3 regions of the Desulfitobacterium chlororespirans DSM 11544 genome follow, and region 2 is predicted to be linked to each of the others. Evidence: riboswitches for the same ligand, from Rfam matches in the RefSeq annotation. Region 2 holds a riboswitch; each other region holds the start of a gene.
What was found. A riboswitch is a leader RNA that binds a small molecule or an ion and turns the genes downstream of it on or off. The one in region 2 is predicted to bind molybdenum cofactor.
Positions count from the first base shown of each region.

Region 1: it holds a riboswitch for molybdenum cofactor, as region 2 does, so the genes downstream of both, BUA14_RS05725 (hypothetical protein) here and BUA14_RS08505 (FecCD family ABC transporter permease) in region 2, are expected to answer to the same signal.
Region 3: it holds a riboswitch for molybdenum cofactor, as region 2 does, so the genes downstream of both, moaA (GTP 3',8-cyclase MoaA) here and BUA14_RS08505 (FecCD family ABC transporter permease) in region 2, are expected to answer to the same signal.

Region 1 covers NZ_FRDN01000004.1:622,584-627,826, forward strand. The annotation lists gene BUA14_RS05710 (helix-turn-helix domain-containing protein) at 1-809, shown strand, start outside; gene BUA14_RS05715 (alpha/beta hydrolase family protein) at 826-1,752, shown strand; gene BUA14_RS05720 (uracil-DNA glycosylase) at 1,767-2,342, opposite strand; molybdenum cofactor riboswitch at 2,842-2,973, shown strand; gene BUA14_RS05725 (hypothetical protein) at 3,068-4,621, shown strand; gene BUA14_RS05730 (GNAT family N-acetyltransferase) at 4,662-5,243, opposite strand, start outside.
Region 2 covers NZ_FRDN01000006.1:55,933-61,175, forward strand. The annotation lists gene BUA14_RS08495 (molybdopterin-binding protein) at 1-972, opposite strand, end outside; gene BUA14_RS08500 (ABC transporter ATP-binding protein) at 989-1,780, opposite strand; gene BUA14_RS08505 (FecCD family ABC transporter permease) at 1,783-2,814, opposite strand; molybdenum cofactor riboswitch at 2,919-3,078, opposite strand; gene smpB (SsrA-binding protein SmpB) at 3,417-3,887, opposite strand; gene BUA14_RS08515 (sodium-translocating pyrophosphatase) at 4,091-5,243, opposite strand, start outside.
Region 3 covers NZ_FRDN01000005.1:413,706-418,948, reverse strand. The annotation lists gene BUA14_RS07855 (NYN domain-containing protein) at 1-547, opposite strand, end outside; gene BUA14_RS07850 (MogA/MoaB family molybdenum cofactor biosynthesis protein) at 673-1,173, opposite strand; gene BUA14_RS07845 (MOSC domain-containing protein) at 1,173-1,607, opposite strand; gene moaC (cyclic pyranopterin monophosphate synthase MoaC) at 1,653-2,144, opposite strand; gene moaA (GTP 3',8-cyclase MoaA) at 2,147-3,118, opposite strand; molybdenum cofactor riboswitch at 3,191-3,317, opposite strand; gene mobA (molybdenum cofactor guanylyltransferase) at 3,513-4,136, opposite strand; gene fdhF (formate dehydrogenase subunit alpha) at 4,396-5,243, opposite strand, start outside.

The DNA.
Region 1 (5,243 bases), on a different contig from region 2:
CCGCCATCATCAAAAAATATTACTCCTGTTTCCCGCTCCTTGTGCAACTGGTCAAGCTGTACACAAATCACTTCATGCTGGCGGGAACACAGGAGCGCCAAGAGGCCCTCCTGAACGACACCGTGACCCTATGTGAGCGGATTCAGGCAGAAAGCGGCGATGTTCAGCTGGCCAAAGAAGCGGTTTCATATCAGGCCCTTTGCTTTCTGGCTCTGCAAAAGCCGCAGCGGGTTTTGGATTTACTTGGCGAAGGAATCCGCCCCATGCTGCCGGAGGGTATGTTAATCGCACAGGCCTATCAGGTTATGGGCAACATCGCCAAAGCCAAAGAAACCTTGCAGACAGAGCTATATCAGTACGTAATGGTGGCCTTTCAAGGGCTCCTGAACGTCCTGCAAATGGATACGGACCATTTTGAAAAAGCGGAAGAAGCCTTTTTGAGAGCCTCAGATCTGGCACGGATTTTTAATATGAAACAGCTGAACCCCAACAATGTCATCCTGCTTTACGCACTGGGCGCTCGTATGTATTGTGCGAACAATTCCCACGCCAAAGCGGTTGAGCTGCTTGGCGACTATGTGGATACTTGTGTGGAAGCATTTTTTCCCTTCGAGCTGCATGGAGACACCTTCTTTGATCTGATTGACCCGTGGCTGAAGGATTGCGGTGCAGCCGCCCCCCGTAGCGAGCAGGTGATCAAAGAAAGCATGCTGCGGGATGTACTGATGAATCCAGCCTTCGCTTCACTGCGGGATGACCCTGGCTACCAGCGACTCGTCCAGAAAATGGAGAGATTTATAGGAAGGTGACATGGAGGTTATGGACATGGATGAAAAAATAATCATTGGCAGGGAAACACAATACCCTTTGCAGGGAATTTTGTCCTTGCCGGATCATTGTTCGGCAAGGGTTCCGGCTGTGGTCCTGGTACATGGCTCCGGCCCCGCGGATATGGATGAACGCATCGGCGCGAATAAGCCGTTCCGCGATATTGCCGAAGGACTGTCCAGCAAAGGAATCGCCGTACTCCGCTATGACAAGCGCACAAAGGTTTACGGAAAACAGATGCTGAAAGCAGGTCCCGGCGCTGTGACTGTGGAAAGCGAAACCATAGAGGATGCCATCCTCGCCGCCAACCTGCTTAAAAATGACGCCAGAATTGACCCCGGCCAGGTGTATATTTTGGGTCACAGCCTCGGCGGTATGCTCGCACCGCGTATTGACGCGGAGGGCGGTGATTTCGCGGGTATCATCATCTGCGCAGGCTCGCCCCGCCTTTTTAGCGATATTTTATTGAGTCAAAACGAGGATATGCTGGGCCAACTGCCAAAATTGCTGCAATGGATCGCGAATAAACAAATTGCAGGACTCAAAGCCAAATTCACCGCTATCGCCGGCATGAGCGAAGAAGAAGCCAAGCAGATGAAGGTTTTTGGCAGAACCTACGCATGGTATTTCAAGGAGATGGACTCCCATCCTGCTGCCGATTACCTTGCCAGGACGGAAAAGCCCGTGCTGATTTTGCAGGGCGACAAGGATTTTCAAGTCACCGCAGAAAAGGATTTCGCCCTCTATCAGCAAATCTGCATCGGTAAACCCAATGTCTCTTTCAAGCTCTACCCCGGACTGAACCACCTGTTTATGAAGTCGGTTTACGGCAGGGTCAAGGATTTTAAAAAAGAGTACAAAATCCCGCAAAAAGTGTCTGCAGAGGTTTTGGCGGATATCGCAGAGTGGATAGGCAAGGTATGATTAATCTCGCATCATCAACAACCTGATAAGCGCTGCCTCAGCATATCCCAATCTGCCATAAACTGACGTGTCAGATTGGGCCGTCTCCTTACCGCCAACGGATGGTAGGAGACGATGCAGGGATATCCCAGTATAACATGCCATCCCCCCCTCAGATTCTTCACATGGGCCTCTTTATCATCAAACATCGCCTGAACAACGGTATCCCCCAGACAAACGAGCAATTTCGGCTGTATCGTTTCTATTTGTTGAATCAGAAATGGTTTACTGAAAGCCCTGGCTTCTCCTTTATTATATCGGCGAAGGGGCCTGCATTTTAAAAGATACGTTATATAAATGTCATCCGGCGCCAAATTAGCTCGATGCAAAGCCGTCTGCAGCGTTTGCCTTGTGCCGCAGACATATTCATGGCCCTCTTTATCTTCGCGGGCGCCTGGATTATCTAAAATTATAACAACAGGCGCCTGGGGATTACCCTCTCCCCAAATGATCCGCGATTTTTCCGTGCAGACTTCGCATTCTTTATAAGCGGCGGCTTCTTTGGGCAATTTATCTTCCGGCCAAATTGCCGGCTCAAAGCACGAATCCATATTAACTCTCCTAACCCTGCTGGGATTATTAGACTAAGTATTTCGCTATCGCTTATTGGTTATATTGCCCACAATTTGCGATATATTTCCTGCCCCCATTACTCATTACTCATACCGATTGCCTTTCCTGCACTTTTGCCACTCTTAAACAGGTATACGCTTTCTATCTGCCTTATACCGATGATTGATATATTTTCAATCTAAAATAACAAGTAATGTTGCTTCGTTAACCTGCATCGACACATGGTGTTATCAGGAAAATTAAACCACTTGCTCCCAAAACCAAACAAAACCATTGATAAATATAAACATTATGCAGTATAATATCATTGAAGGAGTGTATGTTATGTTTATATCGGTTTGACAACGACATTCATAAGCCTCACCTTCTCACCAACACCAATACAAACAAGATAAACATCACCATTGAGTTGAACATTTCCAAGCTATCGGATACCAGTCATCGTGCTGGTTTTGACGGTGAATTTAGATTAAAAACTGAAAAACGAATCTCCGAGCCGGGATGATCCTAAAGAGCAATCTATGGACACCGGACAGGGCCCAGGCCCTCGGGGTATACTTGGAAACGGGTATGCCTTCACGCTTGAAAAGGAGGTGGATTAAAGCCAACTGTATTAAAATCAGTAATGGCTCCGCTTTCTATTGGCGGAGCCATTATTTTTTTTCGTTAAAAGAATTTTAAATTTATTAGGTGGTGAATTTCATTGCTGAATATAAAATTAAACCAGGTCATGGAACTTTTTTCAGAGAATTATAATATCCAACTTCATGAGGCTGAAGAATATTTTATGGCAATTGTCGCTGTTGGATTATCTTTAACTAAAGAAATGAGAAGAGATATAACTTCGATCTATAATCAGAATAAAGACATGTTTTTTGAAAACGCGAAAAATTTTTCAGGGTACGATCATATCTTACTGAGCAGCGGCGACCTGGAACAAGAAGTTTATGCTAAAAAAACGTTAGGCATTTTACTAAGTGCTGAACAATCCGAGCTCATCAAAGTGAAAGTCTTGCGGCTCATCAAGAAATATTACAAAGATGTCTATATTTATGCCCAAAATAATAACTACGATGGCTTCAGGAAAAAATTATCAGCCATCGAAGATACCAGCAAAAACCTCAAGCTGACGGAAACGCTGATTGTTTTATATTTTTACACTATGAAACAACTCAATGAAAATTTAATCAACCTGCAAGTCGTCGAAAATGCTTTTAATACGGCAAGCCTGTTTATTAACATTAACCCCATCAATACAGACATCCAAAGTGAATTAAAAAGAGAGAACCGCTTAGCCCAAGTAAGGCAGATCGTCAAGGATGAGCTTGGGGTAATAAAAAAACCCTCAGATATTCTCTACAGTAAAAATAAAGACTTAAAAACTGTTGTCAGCTGTTTGCGCAACCTCCTGCTCATCGATAAATTAGATGTTGATTTCATTGCCTCTAAGGTTAACCAGGATGATTTGGATAAAGTCATGCTGGCCTTTATCAAAACCACGGGAAAATCGGATTTTGATAAAACTCAGGTTATACAGTCCTTCGGTGCCGGTTATATTGTAAAAATGCTTCTTAATGAATATTTAAAAACGAGGGAACTTTATCTTTCTTCCAATGATGAAGATGCCCGATATTCTGAATTGAAAGTTCTGAAGGAGCAATTGGATAATGCCTTATCCGAAAAGGATACTGCTGAAATCCAGACCCAAAAACTCAAAGATGAGTTTGAAAATTATGAGCTTAAACTGAAGAAGGCCTTGTCGGAGCAAAGCAGATTTTATGAAGCACAAATCAATGAGCTGAATAAGGAGATCGATAGCCTTAAAACAAACCTGGATGCGGAAATGAAAAACAGAGAGGAACTTTTTCAGCTTCGTGAGTTTTTCATTGATCTTAAAAACGATGATTTATCCAACGATGATTTACCCACAGAGACTTCCGTGGATCTATCGAGATTTATCGCCAATAAGAAGCTCTTAATCATCGGCGGAGCCCCCAGTTGGCAGAAACGGTTAAAGGCTAAGTTCCCCACCATTCTTACGGTCGATGGCTTTAATGACAAGATTGAACTTAGAAATTACGGCGAGGTGGATTTTGTTCTCTTCTATTCAAAATATATGAGCCACAAAACCTATTATAAAACTGTGGATTTCGTAAGAGCCAATGATATTCCGGCCGGTTATATCGGCAAAACAAATATGGATTTAGTCGAATTTGAAATAGCCGAAGAATTAAATAAACGCTTAGTCGCTCATTAACGAAGATGCCATGGGGCTTGGACCTCATGGCATCTTTTGATTATATTGAAAAATTCATACCCTCAAACGATTCTTTGTTCAATACGATTGGCGTTATCGTTTCACCATAAAAATCTTCCGCTTCGCCAAGCACTTTACATCCGAATTTTAATAACATCTTTAATGTTACTTCCCTTGCTTCAACATATAACTCCTCCGTATAGAGGCTAAACATCTCTTTTAACGAATAGACCGCTATTTTTTGACCAAGGCCTATCCCCCGTAATCTCTTATCGACAGCAAACCTTCCCCAATGCCATTGCTCCTCTTCCTTCCAGGCCGCCGCTATCCCAATAATATCTTCTCCTGCTCTTGCACACCACCAGATCGGCTTTAAATCATTTTGCAACGGAACCGATTCTGCAGGAATATTCTGCTCACCTGTAAACACCTCTGTGGCTAACTTTATAGCCTGCTCCCGATAATTCTCCGCAACTTTTTCGAAGAAAATTCTCGAATCATTTTTTTTAAGATTGTTCTTTAAAGCAAGAATACGAAATGCTCTAAAGGCCCTGACAATATTGTCTGTGTCCTCCTTGTCCCCCAGCTCCAGAATTTCATTCATAAACGTATTTGCTTTATC
Region 2 (5,243 bases):
CAGCTCCATAATCGGCGGAATAAGCTCCTCCGTCACCAAGATAGCGGCGTGGGGAGGACCGGGAATTCCGATAACAGGCTTGTTGTCGATGACACCAAGGAGAGCTGCTTTGCCACCCGGGCCGAAGGATAGGCCATGAACAAGAACCGAGCCCAAATCCTCGACAGCAGCCCGGGAAAAATCGCGGTAACCTTCTCCTCCCAGGCCAACGCCGCCGATCAGCACCACCATATCACAGGCGGTTAGTTCGGATTGGATAGCACCTTTCAATGCCGCGATATCGTCTTGGACAGGGGGCCTCAGCCTGGCTGTACCGCCGCATAAACGGATCACAGACTCCACCAGTATGCCGTCTGCTTCCGGGTACTGCCCCGGGGCAGGCGTTATTCCCGGAAGGGTAAGGTCGCTTCCCACCGGAATGATGGCTGCGGTCGGCTTGCAATATACAGAAACCTGTTCTATCCCGCTGTAGCGGAGAATCGCCAGATGGCGCGGCTCAAGAAGAAAGCCTTTTCCCAAAACCAACTCGCCCTTGCGAATGCTGGAAGCGCGGCGGATGATGCCTTCCCCTTTTTCGGATAGGCCCAGCAGCCGGACACTGCCATCACTTTGAAAGGAACAGAGTTCGTAGGCCAGCACCGTATCAAAAGGCTCAGGGATAACATTGCCCATCCCTACGATCTGAAAGCGGTCAGGCGCAAGAAGGGCGGAGACTGAAGCACCCGCCTCTTCACGAACTATGGCAATCCCATCATGGGTTGCATAATCTGCAACGGGAGAGTCCCAGGCCGCCAGAACATCCTGGCCTATAACCCGGTGAAGGGCCTCGGCTAGAGGAACCTGTTCCACGCCGAGGGAAAAATCAGCCGCCAAAGCGAGCTTGGCTAAAGCGTCTTTTTTGGTCGCTGCCGAAGTGTTCTGCCGGTGGCAGCGGCTTTGACAAGCGCTGCAGGGATGATCGCATGTTTGCAAAGCAATCGTTCCTCCTTTAGGTGATCGAAATGCAGGCCTTGATTTCAGACCCTGTGGTATTGGAGATAATTCCGGTGGCAATGATTTTGGTTTCCACCCGGTACAGATCGCGTAAAGTCTGCTCGGAAATAACTTCAGCAGGAGCACCCATAGCATAGATCCCGCCATTTTTGAGCATCAGGACCTTGTGTGAGTAAAGGAAAGCATGATCCGGAAAATGAGAAGACATAATGATGCCCAGACCTTGTTGGGAGAGCTGATGGACCTGATTTAGAACCAGCTGCTGATTGCCAAAGTCCAAAGCGGTGGTTGGCTCATCCATGATCAGCAGCTGGGGCTGCTGAGTAAGAGCCCGGGCGATCAATACGAGTTGCTTTTCGCCCCCGGACAGTTCCAGGTACCGCTTGTTGACCAGATACTGAATGCCGAGACGTTCCACAACGGATTCGGCAATCTCTTCATCTTCCTTCTTGGGGGAAGACATCATGCCGAGATGGGCAGCGCGTCCCATCAGGATGACATCCATGACCGAATAGGAAAAGGGCGGGTTCGTGGATTGAGGGACATAGCCGATCTTTTGCGCGATTTTGGCCCGGGACCAGCGCAGGATGTTTTCACCGTCGATACTGAGGGTACCGCCAAGGATTGGGATCAGAGCCAGCATGGACTTAAACAGCGTCGATTTTCCGACACCGTTTGCGCCCAGCAGGCAAAGAACTTCTCCGTCTGTCAGGGTGAAGTTAATATCCCTGAGAACCGGTTTGTGCGCAGAATAACCGCAAACACCGTCCTTTAATTCAAAGAGCATGTCTAGCCCTCCCTTCCGTACATCATAAGACCGATAAAAAACGGAGCGCCGATGATCGCGGTGAGCACACCCAGGGGGATCTCCACGGCAGTGAGGGATCTTGCCACATTATCCACCAGGAGAAGAAAGACACCGCCACCCATGACCGTTGCCGGAATGAGCACCTTGTTATCCGGTCCCACCAACCTTCTCATCAAATGGGGAATGACGAGGCCCACCCAGCCGATCAAGCCGCCGATGGAAATCGAAGCCGCTGTTAATAATGTCGAGCAGACGATCACGAGACGGCGCAGCTGCTTTGTCTCGATGCCGAGAGTCTTGGCTTCATCATCGCCCATGGATAAAACATTGAGCCGCCACCGTACCAAAAAGAGCGGTACGGCGCCAATCAGCATGAGGATGATGGCCCACTTGATATTAGTAAGGGTGATATTGGAAAGGCTCCCCATCAGCCAATAGGTAATGGCGGGCAGCTTGTCCCTCGGATCGGCGAGAAACTTGATCAAAGAGACAATGGCGCTGGCCAGGGAGGAGATAAATATGCCTGAAAGGACAAGGGACAGGGAAGGATCGCGCTTGATCCGTGTGCCGACCAGGCAGGCTAAGGCCACCGCCCCCAAAGCGAAAACAAAAGCAAACAGCTGAATATAAAAATAGCCAAGACCGCTGAAGATAGCGATGGCCGCTCCCAAGGACGCTCCGGCGGAAGCACCGAGAATATCCGGCGCAACCAGCGGGTTTTTGAACACTGTCTGATAGCAGGCGCCGGACAGAGCCAAAGCTGCACCGATCAGAACCGCGGCCATAATGCGCGGGAAGCGGATAAAGAGAACCACCGTTTCATGGTTTTGGGGCCAGGTTGCGTCAATCGGAAAAACCGCCGAGAGCATGATCAAAACAGTATCCTTGAACGGAATGCCCTCGAAGCGCCCAATGTTGAATGAGACCAAGAAAACGATAATCAGCATAGCAGCTAAAATCATCAGTCTAAAATGTGCCGCCCGTATTTTTTTTTGCCGCTCTGAATTGACCATAAACTTTCCTCCAAAATCAAATCAAAAATTTCTAAATAAAAAGGCCGTATCTCCCGTCTCGAAAGATACAGCCGCAAAACAACACCTATCAGTAATGATAGATGCACAAGTCTTGTCTTTCTCCTTCTCAACGTGAAAGGCGGCATCGTTTCCAATACCACCCCGTGAACCTGTATCGCGCTGCCAAGGCGCGCAGCGATACTGTTCAGGCCTGAAAACCGTAAACTAAGGGATAGGTCGGCAGGCTCGGATACTCATATAAAATTATGGTCATCATTATATCACTAATAAATAGCTAATTCTATTAAAAAAATATTAACATTTATTAATTTTTATTAGTTTATATAGTTTTACATTAGGTTTCATTAGGTTTTATTCCATTGATCTTTATCGTCTTCGTTATTTATTATTAGCTTTTGTTAATCTTTATTGGTTTTCAGTAATTGCCTTTTTCCCGATATTACGAAAGTGGGCACCAGCAGGGATGTGTGAATGTATGATCTTCTGAAGAAACCGGACATAGTTCGGGAGGAAATGTGGGATGACATCAAAAAGACTCCCCTATGCCGTTGTAAGCCGCATTGAGAAGTCTTTTTATCAGCTCAATATCCCTTGCCCTGATCCCGGAAGTGCCGTTCAATCTCACGTTTAGCATCCCGCTCGGCAATATCCTGGCGTTTATCATAGTTCTTTTTCCCCCGGCAAACCCCGAGTTCGATTTTCGCCAGGCCGTGTTTAAGGTAAATCTTAGTGGGAACCAGGGTCAGCCCCTGTTGCTGCACTTTCCCGATCAGCTTGATGATCTCGGAGCGATTGAGGAGGAGTTTGCGCTTGCGCAGGGGATCATGATTAAAACGGTTCCCCTGCTCATAGGGGCTGATATGCAGCTGATAAAGCCAGACTTCACCGTTTTCGATCCGGGCATAGCTGTCTTTGAGGTTGACACGTCCGTTGCGAATGGATTTGATCTCGGTTCCGGTAAGGATAACTCCGGCTTCCAGCTTCTCTTCTACAAAATAATCATGATAGGCTTTGCGATTGTCAGAGATGACTTTTATTCCTTCAGATGCCACAAGGCTCCTCCTCTCTATGCGTTATCACGTACAGTGTAAACTTTCAGATCTTCAGTATAGCATAGACTTTCGCCTTTTTCCAGCAGAGGCCGCCGTCCGGCGCAGTCTCCCTTCCCGCACAGCCTTCCTGCCCAGCCCGATACCGGCTCAATGCAAAAAAGAAGCAGAGGAACTCACTCCCCTGCTTCCCTGCCTAAGTCGTTTTAAATTAAGAACGGAGCGATAATCAGAGAAATCGTACCCATAACCTTAATCAAAGCGTTTAAGGATGGACCGGCCGTATCCTTGAAGGGGTCCCCTACAGTGTCCCCGATGACAGCTGCAGCATGGGTGGGGGTTCCTTTACCGCCGAGATTTCCAGCTTCAACATACTTCTTGGCATTGTCCCAGGCTCCACCGGCGTTAGCCATGAAGATGGCCATCAGCAATCCGGAAACTGTTCCGCCGGCCAGCATTCCACCTAAAGCATCCTTACCGAGTAAAAATCCTACCAGGATCGGAGAGCCTATGGCTAAGAGTCCAGGAACAATCATTTGACGAATAGCAGCTTTAGTGGAGATATCCACGCAAGCGCGATAATCCGGTTTAGCCTTTCCTTCCATAAGACCAGGAATCTCACGGAATTGGCGGCGAACCTCACCGATCATTTCGAAAGCAGCTTTACCTACAGCTTCCATAGCAAAAGCAGAGAAGAGGAAGGGCAGGGCTGCACCAATGAAGAGACCGATAATCGTGGTGGGTACCAGGATGTCGATTCGATCCAGATGAGCAAGTTCAGAGTAAGCATTAAAGAGAGCTAAGGCGGTCAAGGCCGCGGAACCGATAGCGAATCCTTTCGCCACCGCCGCAGTGGTGTTCCCTACAGAGTCCAGTTTATCCGTGGTCTTACGGACCTCGGGCTCTAATTCAGCCATTTCGGCAATACCACCGGCATTATCGGCAACTGGTCCAAAGGAGTCAATGGCCACCACCATACCTGCCGTGGAAAGCATCGCCATAGCAGCCATAGCAATACCAAAGATACCGGCTACCGCAAAAGAAACATAGGTCGCAACACAGATGACAATAACAGGGAGTGCCGTACTCTTCATACCGGTAGCCAGACCTTGAATAATATTGGTGGCGGCACCGGTCTCAGAAGCTTTAGCTATTGCTTGAGCCGGGGCCTTCTGATTCGAAGTATAGTACTCTGTCAATAAGCCGATCAGGATATTCACAACCAATCCACAAATAATGGCAATGAATATGTTGTTAGCAGTCAGCGTTAAACTTTCACTTACCTGGATAGGTTCAGTGATCATCAGTTGGACGATGGCGAAGGAAGCAATAGCCGTTAGAAGGTTAGTTCCCCATAAG
Region 3 (5,243 bases), on a different contig from region 2:
AGATTGAGATTGCTTGTTCGAGATCCTTTTCAGGCTCATATTCCTGCGGTCGCTCCTGAGGGAGAAACTCGCCGAAAAAGTCTCCTGAATCACTAAAGGCTTGAAGTTCGTGGTGCATGCTTCCCTTCACGCCAATGACTTTAACATCTTTTCCCCAGGCCCTTACTTTGCGAACTAAAGGCAAAAAATCTCCATCCCCAGTTAGAAGAAGAAACACATCAAAGGTTGCGGTACGGGTCAGCAAGATCTCCTGCGCTTCCAATATGAGCTCCACATCCGCCGCATTCCGCCTTAATCCTGTACTGGCAAAATTGTTCTTTCCGTAAACATGGCGTGTATATACATGAATCTTCTCAAAGGAAGTCTGGGCACGCCAGAATTCTTCCCGATCGAAATTAGCATAGAGATAAATAGCAGATAGAACATAGTCATTTTGTTTAGCATACAGTTGAATGGATTCCATAAGGATTTCCGGAGTTAATTCATAACCTTGTTCAAAGAGTCCAGTCCATATATTTTCATAATCAATAAAAGCAATCGCCTTCAAAACAATGTCACCCCATTTCCACTTTCCCTTACTATAGAGTACGCAGGAAAAGGACAGGAGTGACAAGCAAAAAAAATTTTATATTAAATTGAATCTAAAAAACCTAAAAAATACGCTGAAGATGCCTATTGATGAACAGGCGCAGCACACTCGCTGGCCTCGCCTTTGAGGATCTGAATTCCATGGGGCAAAGCAGGGACAAGAGCTGCCCAACACTCCTTACAGGCCTTAGGCGAACCCGGCATATTGATGATTAAAGTCTGCTTGCGCAAGGCCGCTACTGCCCGGCTCAACATAGCCTTCGGAGTAATTTTGTAGCTTTCATAACGCATCACTTCAGCAATCCCAGGGACCATACGATCCGCAATAGCAATCGTCGCCTCCGGGGTGACATCACGCAGGGAGAAACCTGTGCCACCTGTGGTCAGAATAAGGTCTAAGCCCTCTTCATCAGCCCACTTTTTCATCGTTTGGGCCAAAAGTTCCCGATCATCCGGAAGAATGGTATAGAGAACAACCTCACCGTCAATCTCTTTCACCAGTTCCTTGAGAACAGCACCGGAAAGATCCTCTCTTTGCCCCTGAGATCCTTTATCACTGGCGGTTATAACTCCAACTCTCAACATTACTCCATCACCTCAACACTATCTCCCACACTTATAGGGCCGCCGTCCAGAACACGGATGAAGATCCCTTCCTTGGGCATAACACAGTCTCCCGCTTGATAATAAATAGCACATCGGGTGTGACATTCTTTACCGATCTGTGTCACTTCGCCCACGCCGGTTTCACCAATCTTTAATTTTGTGCCCAAGGGCAGACTAACCAGATCGATTCCTTCGGTGGTTAAATTCTCGGCAAAATCTCCCGGTCCCACATCAAGCCCCATATCCTGCATCTTCTTGATGCTTTCCATCGCCAGCAAGCTTACCTGACGATGCCAATCCCCGCCATGAGCATCTCCTTCGATACCAAAATTAACCTTCAGCACTCCCTCCCCTACATTTTTTTTCCGCATCCCTTTTTTCTCACTTGTACAGACTGCGATAATCTTCGCCATTATCGTTCCTCCTAATTCGCTTCAAATTAATTCGAATTTATCCCTTTAAATTATGCCCTTTAAGTGGTCTTCACGAATAAAGTGCCCGCTCTTGCCGCCGGTTTTCTCCATAAGCCGGATATCGCCGATGACCATGGTCTTGTCAATAGCCTTGCACATATCGTAAATAGTTAAGGCAGCAACACTGACAGCCGTAAGAGCTTCCATCTCAACCCCGGTTTTACCCGTGACTTTGACAATTCCTTCGATTTCTATGGTTCCGGGAGGAACAATTTCGAAATTCAGCTTTGCCCCTGTAATAGCCAGAGGGTGACACATGGGAATCAGATTTGAAGTTTGTTTGGCTGCCATGATTCCCGCGACCTGGGCCACCGCCAACACATCCCCTTTGGCAATCTGTCCTGAGCGAATCCTCTCCAAAGTCTCCGCCTGCATTTCTACTCTACCCCGGGCAGTAGCCACTCGGGTCGTCTCCGCCTTATCTGAGACATCCACCATACGTGCCCGGCCTTCTTCATCAAAATGTGTCAGTTCCATAATTATCCTCCAATCTGGGACATAATCCGTTGATCCTGCCAAGCCTGATCATTCATATGATGTTCAGCCGGCTTATTCCAAATCGCTTGGGCAAAAACATCCCTGACTTCATTATCACTCTTGTTGGAGCGAAGCACTTCACGAAAATCCACTTCTTTGGAACTGTGCAAGCACAGGCGCAGCTTCCCGTCGGGAGTCAGGCGAATTCGATTGCAAGTGCTGCAGAAATGTTTGCTGATAGCGCTGATAAAGCCCACACTGCCCTTAAAGCCCTCTGAAGTGATATATTCTGCAGGACCTCCCCCTTGAATATCGTGAGTGGCTTTAAGGCCCTCTAAACCCAGTATTGCTTTCATCTCATCGATAGATACAAAATCACTGCGCTTATCCGAGCTGATTCCGATCGGCATCAATTCGATAAAGCGAACATGAAGCGGATAGTCACGAGCTAATTCCATAAAACGGGGCAGCTCATGGCTATTGAAATCACGAACAACCACCACATTAAGCTTAACCGGATGCAGCCCTACTTCGAGAGAGCGGTGTATTCCCTGAAAGACTTTCTTAATATCCCCACCACGGGTAAGTTCCCGGAACCTATCTTCATTGAACGTATCCAGGCTTATATTGACCCGATTAACTCCCGCCTTTTTCAGATCTTCTGCCATGTCCGCAAGAAGTATCCCATTGGTGGTCAGCATCAAATCTTCCACTCCTGGAATTTGCGAGGCATTCTGCAAAAATTCCAGGACTCCGGACCTAATTAAGGGTTCCCCGCCGGTGATGCGGAACCGTCTAAAGCCTAAGGTAGTGCTAATCCGCATGACACGCAGTATTTCCTCATAGGTTAAGATGCGCTCATGAGGAATCCATTGAACTCCTTCAGCGGGCATGCAATATTTACATCGTAAATTGCAGCGATCTGTAATGGAAATCCTCAGGTATTCGATCTGGCGCCGATATTGATCTTGCATAGATTCCCCTCACCTTCACGTTCATTATTCCACAAAATAAATAAGCCCCACGGTCTGTAAAACCGCGGAGCTCCCGCATACCCTACAGACTCCTTTCCAAATGGGAGGCATTACTGTTTCCAATAATACCCGGTGCAGAATGCACGACTGGCAAACCATAGCTCACTTTAGGTTTCCAGTTTCGGAGCACATAAACATATTCTATTTGCTCATCATACCATATTTAAAAAAAATTATAGAAGAATGTACTACTTGTAGTATACACCATTTTGGAGATTGCAAAAAGAGGTTCAAAGGAATAATATTTCTTAATCCTTATTAATATTTCTTAATATATTCCAGATAAATAACATTTTTTCCATTAAAAATAATAAAGAATGTTCTTTTTACAGCATTAATTACTCTGACTATTATGTTGCCGCAGCTCCAGGCACTCTTGAGGCGTATTCATATTGCTTAAAAAAAGATGCATTGCGGGAAAATCTCGGAAATCCTTTTCCCTTATATAACGCACTCTGCTGTATTGCTGAACAAGCTTTGTCAGTTTAAGATGCTTTGCCTTTAAGCTCTCGGCAAGCAAAGGGAGGCAATTTTTGTGGTAAAAAGCATGCAGAGGGTGAACTCCACCATCAATCTCGGGAACTAAAATATCCTCTCCTTCAATTTCCCCAGCCATAAATCGAATCACCTCTGTATTCAAAAAAGGCATATCGCAAGCAGCAAAAAAGGCATAATCATAGCGGGCTTCTCGCAAGCATGCTTCCAATCCACCTAACGGCCCATGATCCGGATAGTTATCCTTGATCACCTTTACTCCATAGTTAGCGTAAAGCTCCGGATGATTGCTGCTAATCATCACTTCCGCAAAAACCGCATTGAAGACAGCTAAGCTGTGTTCGATGAGCGGTGCCCCATCCCATTCAATAAAAGCCTTGTTGCAACCCATGCGGGAACTTTTCCCACCGGCCAGAATAATCCCGGTCATCGGCAGAAGGGTTTGTCCATAATCAGCACCCATATCATATATCTCCCTTGTCTCTATCAACGTTTAAACTTTTGTCTTATATTGTAACATAGATAGAGAAAACATGCCTAGGGTAGAGCTTTAGAAGGTTTTAGCCATTGCTGCCTTTTTTTGTAACAAAACGAGAGTGCCCCACGCTATATACTGGATATAGCCAGACACTCTCCTATTCTTATCCACTCCGCGGATAAGTCAACTACGCTTCAGATAGAGTTGAAACTCCACCTGAAGCGAGTTTTCTTTATTGCTTAAATTACTTCAGAGCTTCCACACGCACACCACAGACCTTATATTCGTAGGTCTTGGTTACTTTATCATACGCTCCGTTGGTTAAGACATTGGTCGGTGACTCCCTGTAGTGCAGGGTCATAAAGAGCACTCCCGGCGGAACTCGTTTGGTTACCCAAACCTTGGTTACTACTTCGCCGCGGCGGGAAACTACCTTGATTTTCTCTCCATCCTGAATCCCCAATCGCCGGGCGTCCTTAGGATTAAGCTCAGCCAATTCTTCGGGGGCATGCTCATCCAGCGCCGCCGAAAAACGGGTGGAGATGTTATAATGCTGCAGCTTGCGGCCCGTGGTCAGCAGGAATGGGTACTCTTCATCAGGCAGCTCATCCGGCAGTTGATGCTCAATCACCATGAACACGCCTTTACCGCGGGTAAATTTCCCTGCATGCAGGAACTTTGTGCCCAGATGTTCGGCATGGGGAACCGGCCATTGCAGACCTTTTTTGCCCAGACGCTCATAGGTAATGCCGGCAAACTGCGGTGCCAGCGAGGCAACTTCCAGCATAATCTCTGCGGGCGATGGGTAAGTCATCGGGTAACCCATCCGGTTGGCAAGCTCGCAAATGATTTCCCAGTCGGCCTTCGTATTGGCGATCGGCTTAATCGCCCGATTAACCCGTTGCACCCGGCGCTCGGTATTCGTGAACGTGCCGTCCTTTTCCGCAAAGCTGGCCCCCGGCAAAATGACATCGGCCAGTTCGGCAGTCTCAGACATAAAGATGTTCTGAACAACCAGGAAATCCAGAGCCCCCAGGCCTTTGCGCACATGATTGGCGTCGGCATCGGTCAGCACAGGATCTTCTCCCATGA